Regions from separate parts of the Streptomyces sp. NPDC008163 genome, predicted to be linked through region 2. Evidence: riboswitches for the same ligand, from Rfam matches in the RefSeq annotation. Region 2 holds a riboswitch; each other region holds the start of a gene.
The links. A riboswitch is a leader RNA that binds a small molecule or an ion and turns the genes downstream of it on or off. The one in region 2 is predicted to bind thiamine pyrophosphate.

Region 1 (4,306 bases), on a different contig from region 2:
GGGCACCCCGACCAGCGCCTGGGCGAGCGGCACCAGGATCCAGGAGGTACGGAGGTCGAGCGGCGGCTTGTCCAGGGTGATCAGGAAGCCGAAGCCGACGGTGACCGCCGAGACCCCGAGCGGCAGCATCAGCAGCGCGTCGAAGCCCCGGACGAGCCGCCCCGCCCGCCGGGTGAGCGCGGCGGCGGCGAGCCCGCCGACGACGAGGGCGATCAGCGTCGCGACGACGGCGTAGCGCAGGGAGTTCCCGATCGCCTCGACCGGCGCCACCAGGAACGTACCGCTGTTGGCGTCCGCCGAGGTCAGCGCGCGGTAGTAGGCGAGACCGGAGCCGCCCAGCGAGCGTTCCACCAGGACGGCGAGCGGCAGCAGGACCAGCAGCAGCACGCTCAGCAGGACCCCGGCGAGCAGCATCCACTGGCCGGCCCCGCGCGGCCTGCGCGCGGTCGCCGAGGGGTCGACCAGCTTCAGCGCGCGCTCCCTGCGGCGTACGGTCCAGGCGTGCACGGCGAGGATCGCGCCGACGGCGGCGAACTGCACGAGCGTCAGCACGGCGGCCGTGGGCAGCGCGAGCAGTTGCGCGGTCTGCCGGTAGATCTCCACCTCCAGCGTGGAGAAGCCGGGGCCGCCGAGGATCTGTACGACTCCGAAGGAGGTGAAGGTGAAGAGGAAGACCATCAGCGCGGCGGCGGCCACGGCCGGGGCGAGCGCGGGCAGGGTCACGCGGCGCCAGGCGGCGAACCGGCTCGCGCCGAGCACCCGGGCGGCCTCCTCCTGGCGCGGGTCGAGCTGTGCCCAGAGCCCGCCGACGGTCCGGACGACGACCGCGTAGTTGAAGAAGACGTGCGCCAGCAGGATCGCCCACACGGTCGTGTCGAGCCGCACGCCCCACAGCTCGTCCAGCAGCCCACCGCGCCCGAGCAGCGCGAGGAACGCGGTGCCCACCACGACGGTCGGCAGCACGAACGGCACCGTGACCACGGCCCGCAGCACCTGCTTGCCGGGGAAGTCGAACCGGGCGAAGACATACGCGCCGGGCAGCGCGATCAGCAGGGTCAGCGCGGTCGAGGCGAGCGCCTGCCACAGCGTGAACCAGAGGACGTCCCGGATCTCCGGCCGGGCCAGCACCTCGCCGAACCTGCCGAACTGCCAGACGCCGTCCGCCTTGAGCCCCCGGCCCACGATCGCGGCGACCGGGTAGGCGAAGAACACGGCGAAGAACGCGACGGGCACGGCCATCAGGCCGAGCCGCACCGCGGCCCCGCGCCGGGCCCGGGCGCGTGCGGACCTCCCGCGCGCGCCCGGTCCGCGTACGGGGGTCTTCGCTACTTCACTACGAGCGAGGACCACGACTGGACCCACTGCTCACGGTTCTTGGCGATGGTGTCCGGGGCCACGGTCGCCGGCTTCTCCGCGGTGGCGCCGAACTTCGTGAAGAGCTCGGGCAACTCGGCGTCCTTGGCGACCGGGCTGACGAACATGGTGAGCGGCATGTCCTCCTGGAACTCCTTCCCGATCAGGAAGTCCAGCAGGGCCTTGCCGCCCGCCTCGTTCTTCGCACCGTCCAGCAGACCGGCGAACTCGATCTGGCGGAAGCACGTCCCGGTGGCGACCCCGGTCGGCGCGGTCTTCGGCCGCGGGTCCGCGTACAGCACCTCGACGGGCGGGCTGGAGGCGTAGCTGACGACGAGCGGCCGGTCGGCCTTGGCCTTCCTGCCGCCGGCCGAGCCGGAGAACTCCTCGTTGTACGCCTGTTCCCAGCCGTCCACGACCTTGACGCCGTTGTCCTTCAGCTTCTTCCAGTAGTCCTGGTAGCCGTCCTCGCCGAAGGTGGCGACGGTGCCGAGGAGGAAGCCGAGGCCGGGCGAGGAGGTCGCGGCGTTCTCGGTGACGAGCAGGTTCTTGTACGCGGGCTTCGCCAGGTCCGCGAAGGTCTTCGGCGGCGCGAGCTTCTTGTCGGCGAAGTACTTCTTGTCGTAGTTGACGCAGATGTCGCCGGTGTCGACCGGGGTGACGCGGTGCTTGTCCGCGTCCAGCTGGACATCGACCGGGACCCGGTCCAGGCCCTTGGCCTCGTACGGGGTGAACAGGCCGTTGTCCAGGGCGCGCGAGAGCAGGGTGTTGTCGACGCCGAAGAACACGTCGCCGCGCGGGGAACCCTTGGTCAGGATCTCCTGGTTCAGCGCGGCGCCCGCGTCCCCGCTCTTGAGGACCTTGACGGTGTAGCCGGTCTGCCGGGTGAACTCCTTCAGCACGCCCTTGGAGGCGTTGAAGGAGTCGTGGCTGACGAGGGTGACGGTCTTTGAACCGGCGCCCTGGGTGGAACCGGAACCGGAGCCCGAGTCGTCGGAACTTCCGCAGCCGGCCAGCGCGGTGACGCCGAGCGCGGCGGCGACGGCCGCCACCGCGGCCTTCTGGGTGGTGCTCATGTGTGATTCCTCCTGGAGTGACCAGGAAGAGACGCGGCCCCGCCCGCACACCGGCCGGAGCCGGAAGCGGGCAGGGCGCAACAGCTTGAGTATGGTCCGAACTTCCTACCCGGAATGACCCGGGCGAGGTTCAGAGGGTCTGCGGCCAACCTGTCCTTGGTGCCGCACTCTCAGCGCTGTGGCGCTCCCCTGTCGGAATATGCAGTTGACTTCGGCCCCAGGCTACACGGCCGTTTTCGGCCGTGGTCCCGGGCACCGACGGCCGCCCGCCTCAGCGCTCGGAGGCCGCCAGCTGTCCGCAGGCGCCGTCGATCTCCTGTCCCCGGGTGTCGCGGACGGTGACCGGCACCCCGTGGGACGCGATGGCCTCCACGAACGCCCGCTCGTCCTCGGGCCGCGAGGCGGTCCACTTGGAGCCGGGCGTCGGATTGAGCGGGATCAGGTTGACGTGGACCCGCTTGCCCTTGAGGAGGCGGCCCAGCAGGTCGCCGCGCCACGCCTGGTCGTTGATGTCGCGGATCAGGGCGTACTCGATGGAGATGCGACGGCCCGACTTCTCCGCGTACTCCCACGCGGCGTCCAGCACCTCGCGCACCTTCCACCGGGTGTTCACCGGCACGAGGGTGTCGCGCAGCTCGTCGTCCGGGGCGTGCAGCGAGACCGCGAGGCGGCACTTGAACCCCTCGTCGGCGAACCGCAGCATCGCGGGCACCAGGCCGACGGTGGAGACGGTGATCCCGCGCTGCGAGAGGCCGAGGCCGTCGGGCTCGGGGTCGGTGAGCCGGCGGATCGCGCCGACGACGCGGTTGTAGTTGGCCAGCGGCTCGCCCATGCCCATGAACACGATGTTGGAGAGCCGGGCGGGCCCGCCGGGAACCTCGCCGTCGCGCAGCGCGCGCATGCCGTCCACGATCTGGTGGACGATCTCCGCGGTCGACAGGTTGCGGTCGAGTCCGGCCTGCCCGGTCGCGCAGAACGGGCAGTTCATCCCGCAGCCGGCCTGCGAGGAGATGCACATCGTGACCCGCTCCGGGTAGCGCATCAGGACGGACTCGACCAGCGTCCCGTCGTGCAGCTTCCAGAGGGTCTTACGGGTGGTGTCGTCGTCGCAGCTGATGTGCCGGACGACGGACATCAGGTCGGGGAACATCGCCTCGGCGAGCTTGTCCCGCGATCCGGCCGGGATGTTGGTCCACTCGGCCGGGTCGTGCGCGTACCGCGCGAAGTAGTGCTGCGAGAGCTGCTGGGCGCGGAACGGCTTCTCGCCGATCGCGGCGACGGCCTCCCTGCGCTCGGCGGGCGTGAGGTCGGCGAGGTGCCGCGGCGGCTTCTTGGCTCCGCGGGGCGCGACGAAAGTGAGTTCTCCGGGCTTAGGCATGGTTCTTCCAGTGTCGCAGACAAGCCGAGGTGCCCCGCGTCGTCGCCCAGCTCAGCCCGGGTGACTGCTACGCGAACCCGGTCGTTACTGGTCGTGGTCGGTGGTCACTGGCGACCCTGGGACGGCCCACAGACGGCCCCGTGCCACGCTTCAGTCAGCAGGTCAGGCGCGCGAGACGGCATCGGGGCCCGGCTTCAGCAGGCGGCGGCCATCGTGCGCGCGCACCTGCGTCGCTCCTCCGTCGAGCGCATCCAGAACCCGGACCGCGTACGCCTCGGTCATGAGGGTTCGGACCTCCTCGCGAGTGAGCCACCGCACAGCCGTCGACTCGTCCGAGGTTCGCTCCCGGCCTCCCGTTGGCCGGCACAGGAAAACCAGGGCCACTACGCCGCGCGCCATGTTCTTGTACACGCCTGTCAGGCGGACCGGGTCCACCTCGATTCCGGTCTCTTCCATGACTTCTCGGCAGGCACCAACTTCCGGCCGCTCATCGAGTTCA
Region 2 (4,306 bases):
GCTTCCGCAGCACGGAGAGCACCGAGCCCTGCACGGTCGGGTCGAGGCGGCGCATCGCGACGGTGGTCAGCTCGGTGCCGGACGCGATCAGCGACCGCTCCAGCACGTCCAGGCTGGGCGCCCCGCCGGTGCCCATGATCAGCCGTGAGGCGAAGTCGGTGCCGCCGAGGGTGAACAGGTCGTCGGACATCGTCAGCCTCCCTGGACCGCGGTCAGGACCTCGACCCGGTCGCCGTCGACGAGCGCTGCGGCGGACCACTGGCCGCGCGGCACCACGGTCTCGTTGAGCGCGGCGGCCACCCCCGCCGTCGCGTCGGTCAGCGTCGCGACGAGGGCGTCCAGGGTGGTGCCCGGCGCGACGGCGGCCGGGGCTCCGTTCACGGACACGGTGAGCGGGGTCGGGTCGGTCATGCGGGCTGCTCCTGGGATGCGGGGGCCGGGGCGAACCGGCCGGGGGAGAAGGGGCGGGCCGCCTCGGGCAGCTCGCCGTCGGCCAGCAGCGACGCCATGGCGTCCCCGGTGACGGGGGTGAGCAGCACGCCGTTGCGGCCGTGGCCGGTGGCGAGGTGGAGGCCGGGCAGCGCGGTGCGGCCGAGCAGCGGGGCGTTGTCGGGGGAGGCGGGGCGCAGACCGGCGCGGGTCTCGGTGAGCGGCAGCTCGGTGATCCCGGGCACCAGCTCGTGGGCGTCGCGCAGCAGCTCGTAGACCCCGCCCGCCGTGACGGTGGTGTCCCAGCCCATCTCCTCGGTGGTGGCGCCGACGACCAGCTCGCCGTTCTCGCGCGGCACGAGATAGACGTGGCTGCCCCGGACCACCGCGCGCACGGTGCGCGAGAGGAAGGGGGCGTACGCCGGGGGCACGGTGAGGCGCAGCACCTGGCCCTTGACCGGGCGGACCGGCGGCAGGACATGGGCGGGGACCCCGGCGAGCCGGCCGCTGAGGCTGCCCGCGGCGAGCACGACCTGGCCGGCGGCCAGCTCCGTACCGTCGTCGAGCACGGCTCCCGCGGCCCGGTCCGCGACCACCGAGAGGCGGTCGGCCCGGCGGCGGTGGAAGACCACTCCGGCCCGTTCGCAGGCGGTGAGCAGCGCGGCGGCGAGGCGGCGCGGATCGACCTGGTGGTCGCCGTCCACCCGCAGGCCGCCGCGCACGCCCGGGGCGAGCATCGGTTCCAGGCGGCGGCACTCGCGCCCGGTCAGCCACTCCGACTCCAGGCCCGAGCGGCGTTGCAGCTCGTGGAGCTCGCGCAGATGGGCGCGGTCGTCGGCGTCGAGCGCGACGGCCAGGGTGCCGCAGGCGCGGAAGCCGATGTCCTGCCCGCTCGCCTCCTCCAGCTCCGCCGTGAACGACGGATAGCGCCGGGCGGAGGCGAGGTTGAGCCCGAGCAGCGTCTCCTCGCCGTAGTGCAGCTCGGTGACGGCGGCCAGCATGCCGGCCGCGACCCGGGCCGCTCCGCCGCCCGGCCCCGGGTCGGCGAGCGCGACGGCCAGGCCGCGCCGGGCGACCCGCCAGGCGGTCACCAGGCCGATGATGCCGCCCCCGATGACGAGGACGTCGGACCCTTCGGTGGGATGGGTGCGCATGGGCGTCCAGCCCCTCCCTTCGCCGGCATGACCCGGATCAGGTTCGTACGGTCGGAGGCCGTCCAGCCTCCCTCTCAGCCCGGTCCGTCCGGGCTCCCGCGTGTCTTACGGTGGCCACCCTAAACCCCGCCCGGCGGACCGGGTAGGGAGGGCCGGGGGAGGGGGCGCCCTTTCTTGACGTCCCGTCAGGTACGTAAGGTGGATCAGGTGAGCGAGCAGCAGCGGGCAGAGCGGACCGAACGCCGGGTCGTCGTCGCGGGCGCGGGCATGGCGGGCGTGCAGACCGCCGTCGCCCTGCGGGAACAGGGCTTCACCGGCCCCGTCACCCTGATCGGCGCCGAACCCCACCAGCCCTACGACCGGCCACCGCTGTCCAAGGCGGTGCTGCTGGGCAAGGCCGAGGAGTCCGCCTTCGACATCGACTTCGAGGGGCTGGACATCACCCTGCGGCTGGGCTGCGAGGTCACCGGGGTCCGCGCCGGCGCCCATGAACTCGACACCTCCGGGGGCCCGGTCCGTTACGACGTCCTGGTCCTCGCCACCGGCGCCGAACCCGTCGCCCTGCCCGGCTCCGAAGGCATCCCCGGCGTGCATCTGCTGCGCACCCTCGACGACGCGGCCCGGCTGCGGCCCGTCCTGGAGGCCGGGCACCCCGTCGTGGTCGTCGGCGCCGGCTGGATCGGCGCCGAGTTCGCCACCGCCGCCCGTGCCGCCGGCTGCGAGGTCACCGTCGTCGAAGCCGCCGACCGCCCCCTGGCCGGCGCCCTGCCCGCCGAGGTCGCCGCCCCGATGGCCGCCTGGTACGAGGAGAGCGGCGCCCGGCTCCTCACCGGCGCCCGGGTCGCCCGCGTCGAGCCCGGCACGGTGGTCCTCACCGACGGACGCACCCTCCCGGCCGGCGCGGTCGTCGTCGGCATCGGCGCCCGCCCCGCCACCGGCTGGCTCGCCGGCTCCGGGATCGCGCTCGGGCCCGAGGGCTCGGTGACCGCCGACGCGGCGCTGCGCACCTCGCTGCCCGACGTGTACGCGGTCGGCGACTGCGCCTCCTTCCCCTCGGCCCGCTACGGCACCCGCCTGGTCGTCCACCACTGGGACAACGCCCTCCAGGGGCCCAGGACCGCCGCCGCCCACATCGCGACGGAGGGCGCCGACATCCCGCCGTACGACCCGGTGCCCTACTTCTGGTCCGAGCAGTTCGGCCGCTTCGTGCAGTACGCCGGGCACCACGCGGACGCGGACACCCTGCTGTGGCGCGGCGACCCGGCCGAACCCGCCTGGTCCGTGTGCTGGCTGCGCGAAGGCGCCCTGGTCGCGGTGGTCGCGGTCGGCCGCCCGCGCGACCTGGCGCAGGGGCGCCGGCTCATCGAGGCGGGGGCCCGGCTCGACGCGGACCGGGGCGGGGACCCCTCCGTACCGCTGAAGTCGGCGGTCCTGCCGTAACGGCCCGGGACCTGAAGGGCCGAGTCCGGGTTTCGGCTGTCAGTCCGGGATGGCAGGCTTGTCCCGTGACCGAGATTGACGCAAAGATCGATGCTCTCGTCCCTGCCTGGCTCCACCTGCCCGACATCGCGGAAATGCTCGATGTCGAGGTGACGCGTGTGCGGCAGCTGGTCAAGGAGGGCCAGCTCATCGCCGTACGCCGTGGGGAGAACCGGGCACTTCAGGTGCCCGCCGCCTTCATCGACGGCAACAAGGTGGTCAAGGGCCTCTCCGGGACCCTGACGCTCCTGAAGGACGACGGCTTCTCCGACGAGGAGATGCTCGAATGGCTCTTCACCCCCGACCCGACCCTGCCCGGCACCCCCGCGCAGGCACTGAGTGAGAATCGCGGCACGGAGGTGAAGCGCCGCGCCCAGGCGCTCGCCGTCTGAACCGCCCGGGGAAGCGGGCCGCACCGCACGAGCGGGCGGCCCGCTTCCCCGCGCCGCACCACCGATCCGCCATCACCGTCCCCGGGGGGAACCGCACCATGTCCACGCCTCGCGCCCAGCTGTCCGACGCCCGGCTCTACCTGTGCACGGACGCCCGCAGGCGCCAGGGAGACCTGCCCGACTTCCTCGACGCGGTCCTCGCCGGCGGGGTGGACATCGTCCAGCTCCGCGACAAGGGCATGGAGGCCGGTGAGGAGCTGGACCACTTGGCCGTCTTCGCGGACGCCTGCAAGCGGCACGGCAAGCTCCTCGCCGTCAACGACCGGGCGGACGTGGCCCACGCCATCGGCTCCGACGTGCTGCACCTGGGCCAGGGCGACCTGCCGGTCCCGGCGGCCCGCGCGATCATCGGCGCCGAGCCGGTCATCGGCCGCTCCACGCACGCCGAGGCCGAGGTCGACGCCGCCGTCGCCGAGCCCGGCGTGGACTACTTCTGCACCGGCCCCTGCTGGCCCACCCCCACCAAGCCCGGCCGCCACGCGCCCGGCCTGGACCTCGTGCGGTACGCCGCCTCGCTCGCCCCGGCCCGCCCCTGGTTCGCCATCGGGGGCATCGACGCGGACAACCTCGACCAGGTGCTGGACGCCGGGGCCCGGCGGGTCGTGGTCGTACGGGCCGTCACGGAGGCGTCCGACCCCGGTGGTGCCGCCGCTGAGCTGGCACGACGGGTCCGCGAGCGCGCCGGAGCCTGACGGCGGAGAGCCGCCTCCGGAGCGGAGGTCCGGCACCGGCCGGTACCGGCCTGGGACGAATCTGTCCGAAGGATGGACAAGAATCAGTCAATTCCGGCAA
Region 3 (4,306 bases), on a different contig from region 2:
GCTGAGGTCATGATGAGCTTCCTCGTCTCCGAGGAGCTCTCATTCCGTATCCCGGTGGAGCTCCGGTACGAAGTGTGCGATCCGTACGCGATCCGGATGACCTTCCATCTGCCCGGCGACGCCCCCGTCACCTGGGCTTTCGGCCGCGAGCTGTTGCTCGACGGCCTCAACAGCCCCAGTGGTGACGGCGATGTCCACATCGCGCCGACCGAGCCCGAGGGGCTGTGTGATGTCCACATCCGGCTGCAGGTGGGTGCCGACCGTGCGCTCTTCCGGGCGGGCACGGCACCCCTTGTCGCCTTCCTCGACCGTACGGACAAGCTGGTTCCGCTCGGGCAGGAGTGCACGCTGGGTGACTTCGACGGCAATCTGGAGGAGGCGCTGGGGCGCATTCTGGCCGAAGAGCAGAACGCGGGCTGACGTGGTCCACGGCCCGGGAGCCGACTTGCCACTCGAACACGACACCTGCCGATCGGGTGAATCACGCTGTGTGTTCCGGTCACGGCTTCGCCCGCCGTCGCCGTCCCCTGCCGCTCCGCATGGGTGCCGATGCCCCGGCTTCCGCGCCGACCCCCGTGCGGTCCGCGGAGACGACCAGCGCGGCGAGCGCTGTCGTCACCGGTACGGAGGCGACCAGTCCGATCGAGCCGACGAGGGTACGCACGATCTCCTCCGCCACCAGCTCGCTGTTGGCGACCGTCCCCACACTGCTCTGCGCGACCGTGAACAGCAGCAGGAGGGGCAGCGCGGCGCCCGCATAGGCCAGCACCAGGGTGTTGACCACGGAGGCGATGTGATCGCGGCCGATTCTGATCCCTGCCCGGTAGAGCTGCTTCGCACTCATAGTGGGGTTCGCCCGGCGCAGTTCCCAGACCGCCGATGTCTGGGTGACCGTGACGTCGTCGAGCACGCCCAGGGAGCCGATGATGACGCCGGCCAGCAGCAGTCCGCTCATGTCGATGTGCGGATACAGGCCGTGGATGAGGCCGGTGCTGTCGTCGGTGTTCCCGCTCAGGCTTGCCCAGCCGATGAAGAGTGAGCCGAGCAGCCCGATCAGGAGCAGTGAGATCAGGGTGCCGATGACGGCGACGGAGGTGCGGGCGGTCGGTCCGTGGCAGATGTAGAGCGCGATCAGCATGATCGCTCCGGCCCCGACGACCGCCACCAGCAACGGATTCGAGCCCTGCAGTATGGCCGGAAGGATGAACAGGGTCAGTACGGCGAACGACAGGGCGAGCGCCACCAGGGCCATGACCCCGCGCATCCTGCCCACGAGCACCACGGCGAGGGCGAAGATTCCGGCCAGCAGATACAGGGGGAACTTCCGGTTCACGTCCGTCACGGAGTACTGGAGGTCATGGGGCGCGTCGGGGGCGTACGCCACCACCACCCCCTGGCCCTCCCGCAGTTGCCTCGGTGCGTCCGGCTGGACGACCTCGACGAACCGGCGCCCCGAGTCGGGGCCGGTGGTGACCTCGACGGTGGCCTTGTCGCAGAGGCTGCCGGACGTCGGCCGGTCCTCGGGGGGTCGGGTCTCGGCGCTTACGGGAAGCTGGGCGGCGTTCACGTCCTTGCAGTCGACCTCTACGACGCTCACCACCTTTCCCTGCTGGGTCTGCCGGTCGAAACCGACACCGGTCCGTTCGTGCGCCGGCGCACCGCCCGGCCAGAGCACCACGAGGCCGACGAGCACGGCGGCTGCGAAGGGGACCAGCACGGCGGCGATCACCTTGCGCAGATGGGCGGAGACGGGTGCGGCCGGGCCATGGCTGTGCGTGTGCTGATGGCCCTGCGGTTCCGGGTCGCGATGAGGGGACGTCACCGGCCGATCATCGCAAGAAGGAAGGGGCCCTCTGTTCAGCTCACCCGTCAGGGGGCTAGCGTGGTGGCACCTTTGCACACGCGGGAGCTCGGAGCACCGGGCTGAGAGGGCGCTGACCGCCGTACGACCGTACGGGAGACGCTGCGCCGACCGCCGAACCTGTTACCGGGTAATGCCGGCGTAGGGAGTAGGTCTCATGACCACATCGGACACACGCACGCCTGCCTCCAATCAGGGCGACGAGGCCGGGAAGTCCATCGGCTGGCACAAGGGATACGTCCAGGGGCCGCGCCCCGACATCCGGGTGCCGGTCCGCCAGGTGCACCTGACCAACGGCGAGGACGTGACGCTGTACGACACGTCCGGGCCGTACACCGACCCGGCCGTCGGGACCGACGTCCGGCGCGGCCTCGCACCGCTCCGGGAGAACTGGATCATCGCCCGCAGCGACACCGAGGAGTACGCGGGCCGCCCCGCCCGTCCCGAGGACGACGGGCTCAAGCACACCTCGCCTCGAGGTGGGCTGCGCAATCTGGACGCGGTGTTCCCCGGCCGTCCGCGCCGCCCGCGGCGGAGCCGGGACGGACGGCCCGTCACCCAGCTCGCGTACGCCCGCGGGGGCGAGATCACCCCGGAGATGGAGTACGTCGCGGTCCGCGAGAACGTGCCGGCGGAGGTGGTGCGCGAGGAGATCGCGGCCGGCCGCGCGGTGCTGCCCGCCAACGTCAACCACCCCGAGACCGAGCCGATGATCATCGGAAAGCGGTTCCTGGTGAAGGTCAATGCCAACATCGGCAACTCCGCGGTGACGTCCTCCATCGAGGAGGAGGTGGACAAGATGACGTGGGCGACCCGGTGGGGTGCGGACACGGTCATGGACCTTTCCACCGGCCGCAACATCCACACCACCCGTGAGTGGGTTCTTCGCAATTCACCCGTACCGATCGGAACCGTCCCCCTCTACCAGGCCCTTGAGAAGGTCGACGGGCGGGCGGAGGAACTGACCTGGGAGATCTACAAGGACACCGTCGTCGAGCAGGCCGAGCAGGGCGTGGACTACATGACGGTGCACGCCGGCGTGCGCCTGCCGTATGTGCCCCTCACCGCCCGGCGCAAGACCGGCATCGTCTCCCGGGGCGGCTCGATCATGGCGGCATGGTGCCTGGCACACCACAAGGAGTCTTTCCTGTACGAGCACTTCGAGGAGCTCTGCGAGATCCTCGCCGCGTACGACGTGACCTACTCCCTGGGCGACGGATTGCGGCCCGGGTCGATCGCGGACGCCAACGACGAGGCGCAGTTCGCCGAGCTGCGCACGCTCGGCGAACTGAACACGGTCGCCAAGCGGTTCGGCGTGCAGACCATGATCGAAGGGCCGGGACACGTCCCGATGCACAAGATCAAGGAGAACATCGACCTTCAGCAGGAGATCTGCGAGGAGGCGCCGTTCTACACGCTCGGCCCGCTGACCACCGACATCGCGCCGGCGTACGACCACATCACCTCGGGCATCGGCGCCGCGATGATCGCCTGGTGGGGGACGGCGATGCTCTGTTACGTGACGCCGAAGGAGCACCTGGGGCTGCCGAACCGGGACGATGTGAAGACCGGGGTCATCACGTACAAGATCGCTGCCCACGCCGCCGACCTGGCCAAGGGCCACCCGGGGGCGCAGGAGTGGGACGACGCGCTGTCGGACGCCCGGTTCGAGTTCCGCTGGGAGGACCAGTTCAACCTGGCGCTCGACCCGGACACGGCACGGGAGTTCCACGACGAGACCCTGCCCGCCGAACCCGCCAAGACGGCGCACTTCTGCTCGATGTGCGGTCCGAAATTCTGTTCGATGAAGATCAGCCACAGCATCACCGAGCAGTTCGGCGGTGCGGCCGGCACCGAGGCGACGGCCGAGGAGATCGCCGAGGGCATGCTCGGCAAGTCGCGTGAATTCGCGGCGGGCGGGAACCGGGTCTATCTGCCGTTGGCCGACTGACCGGCCGCACACGGCTCCGGCGCCTTCCGCCGGAGCCGTGGCGGTCAGTCCAGTTCGTGCTCGGGCCCGCCGAAGTCGGGGCTGGTGAAGTCCGGGCTGCTGTACGTGGGGCGGGGCGCCGCCGCCGGGCCCTCGTCCGGGCCGGCGAAGTCGGGCCTGCTGTAGCCGATCTTGGGGAGGCGGCCCGTCGGGCGGTGCGGGGCGGGGATCGCGGGACCGGCGGCGGGCTCGGCGAGGGCGTCGCGCAGGAAGGGCACGATGCCCCGCTCCAGCAGCGCCTGCCGCCAGGCGTCCTTGGCGCGGGCCACGTCGTCGGGCAGCTGCTCGCGGGCCTCGCGGGCCGACAGGGACGTCGAGCCGTTGCGCAGGGCGGCGATGAGCAGGCCGATGGCGGCGACGAAGATGGCGGCGGCCGTGACGGCGGCGAAGAACCAGCCGGCGTCCACCATGGGACCGGCGAACGCCGGTGGTGGCTCCAGCATCTTCAGGAGGTA

Region 1: linked by a shared signal. The riboswitch ahead of ACFZAT_RS29815 (thiamine ABC transporter substrate-binding protein) and the one ahead of thiO (glycine oxidase ThiO) in region 2 are both predicted to bind thiamine pyrophosphate.
Region 3: linked by a shared signal. The riboswitch ahead of thiC (phosphomethylpyrimidine synthase ThiC) and the one ahead of thiO (glycine oxidase ThiO) in region 2 are both predicted to bind thiamine pyrophosphate.

Annotation. Positions count from the first base shown of each region.
Region 1 covers NZ_JBIBHG010000016.1:93,687-97,992, reverse strand. The annotation lists gene ACFZAT_RS29820 (ABC transporter permease subunit) at 1-1,239, opposite strand, end outside; gene ACFZAT_RS29815 (thiamine ABC transporter substrate-binding protein) at 1,326-2,429, opposite strand; TPP riboswitch at 2,514-2,630, opposite strand; gene rlmN (23S rRNA (adenine(2503)-C(2))-methyltransferase RlmN) at 2,701-3,807, opposite strand; gene ACFZAT_RS29805 (NUDIX domain-containing protein) at 3,970-4,306, opposite strand, start outside.
Region 2 covers NZ_JBIBHG010000002.1:258,253-262,558, forward strand. The annotation lists gene ACFZAT_RS06270 (thiazole synthase) at 1-190, opposite strand, end outside; gene thiS (sulfur carrier protein ThiS) at 193-411, opposite strand; gene thiO (glycine oxidase ThiO) at 408-1,583, opposite strand; TPP riboswitch at 1,581-1,693, opposite strand; gene ACFZAT_RS06285 (FAD-dependent oxidoreductase) at 1,791-3,023, shown strand; gene ACFZAT_RS06290 (Rv2175c family DNA-binding protein) at 3,089-3,454, shown strand; gene thiE (thiamine phosphate synthase) at 3,553-4,206, shown strand.
Region 3 covers NZ_JBIBHG010000012.1:71,247-75,552, forward strand. The annotation lists gene ACFZAT_RS25345 (SsgA family sporulation/cell division regulator) at 1-420, shown strand, start outside; gene ACFZAT_RS25350 (YibE/F family protein) at 500-1,822, opposite strand; TPP riboswitch at 1,893-2,026, shown strand; gene thiC (phosphomethylpyrimidine synthase ThiC) at 2,019-3,812, shown strand; gene ACFZAT_RS25360 (hypothetical protein) at 3,857-4,306, opposite strand, start outside.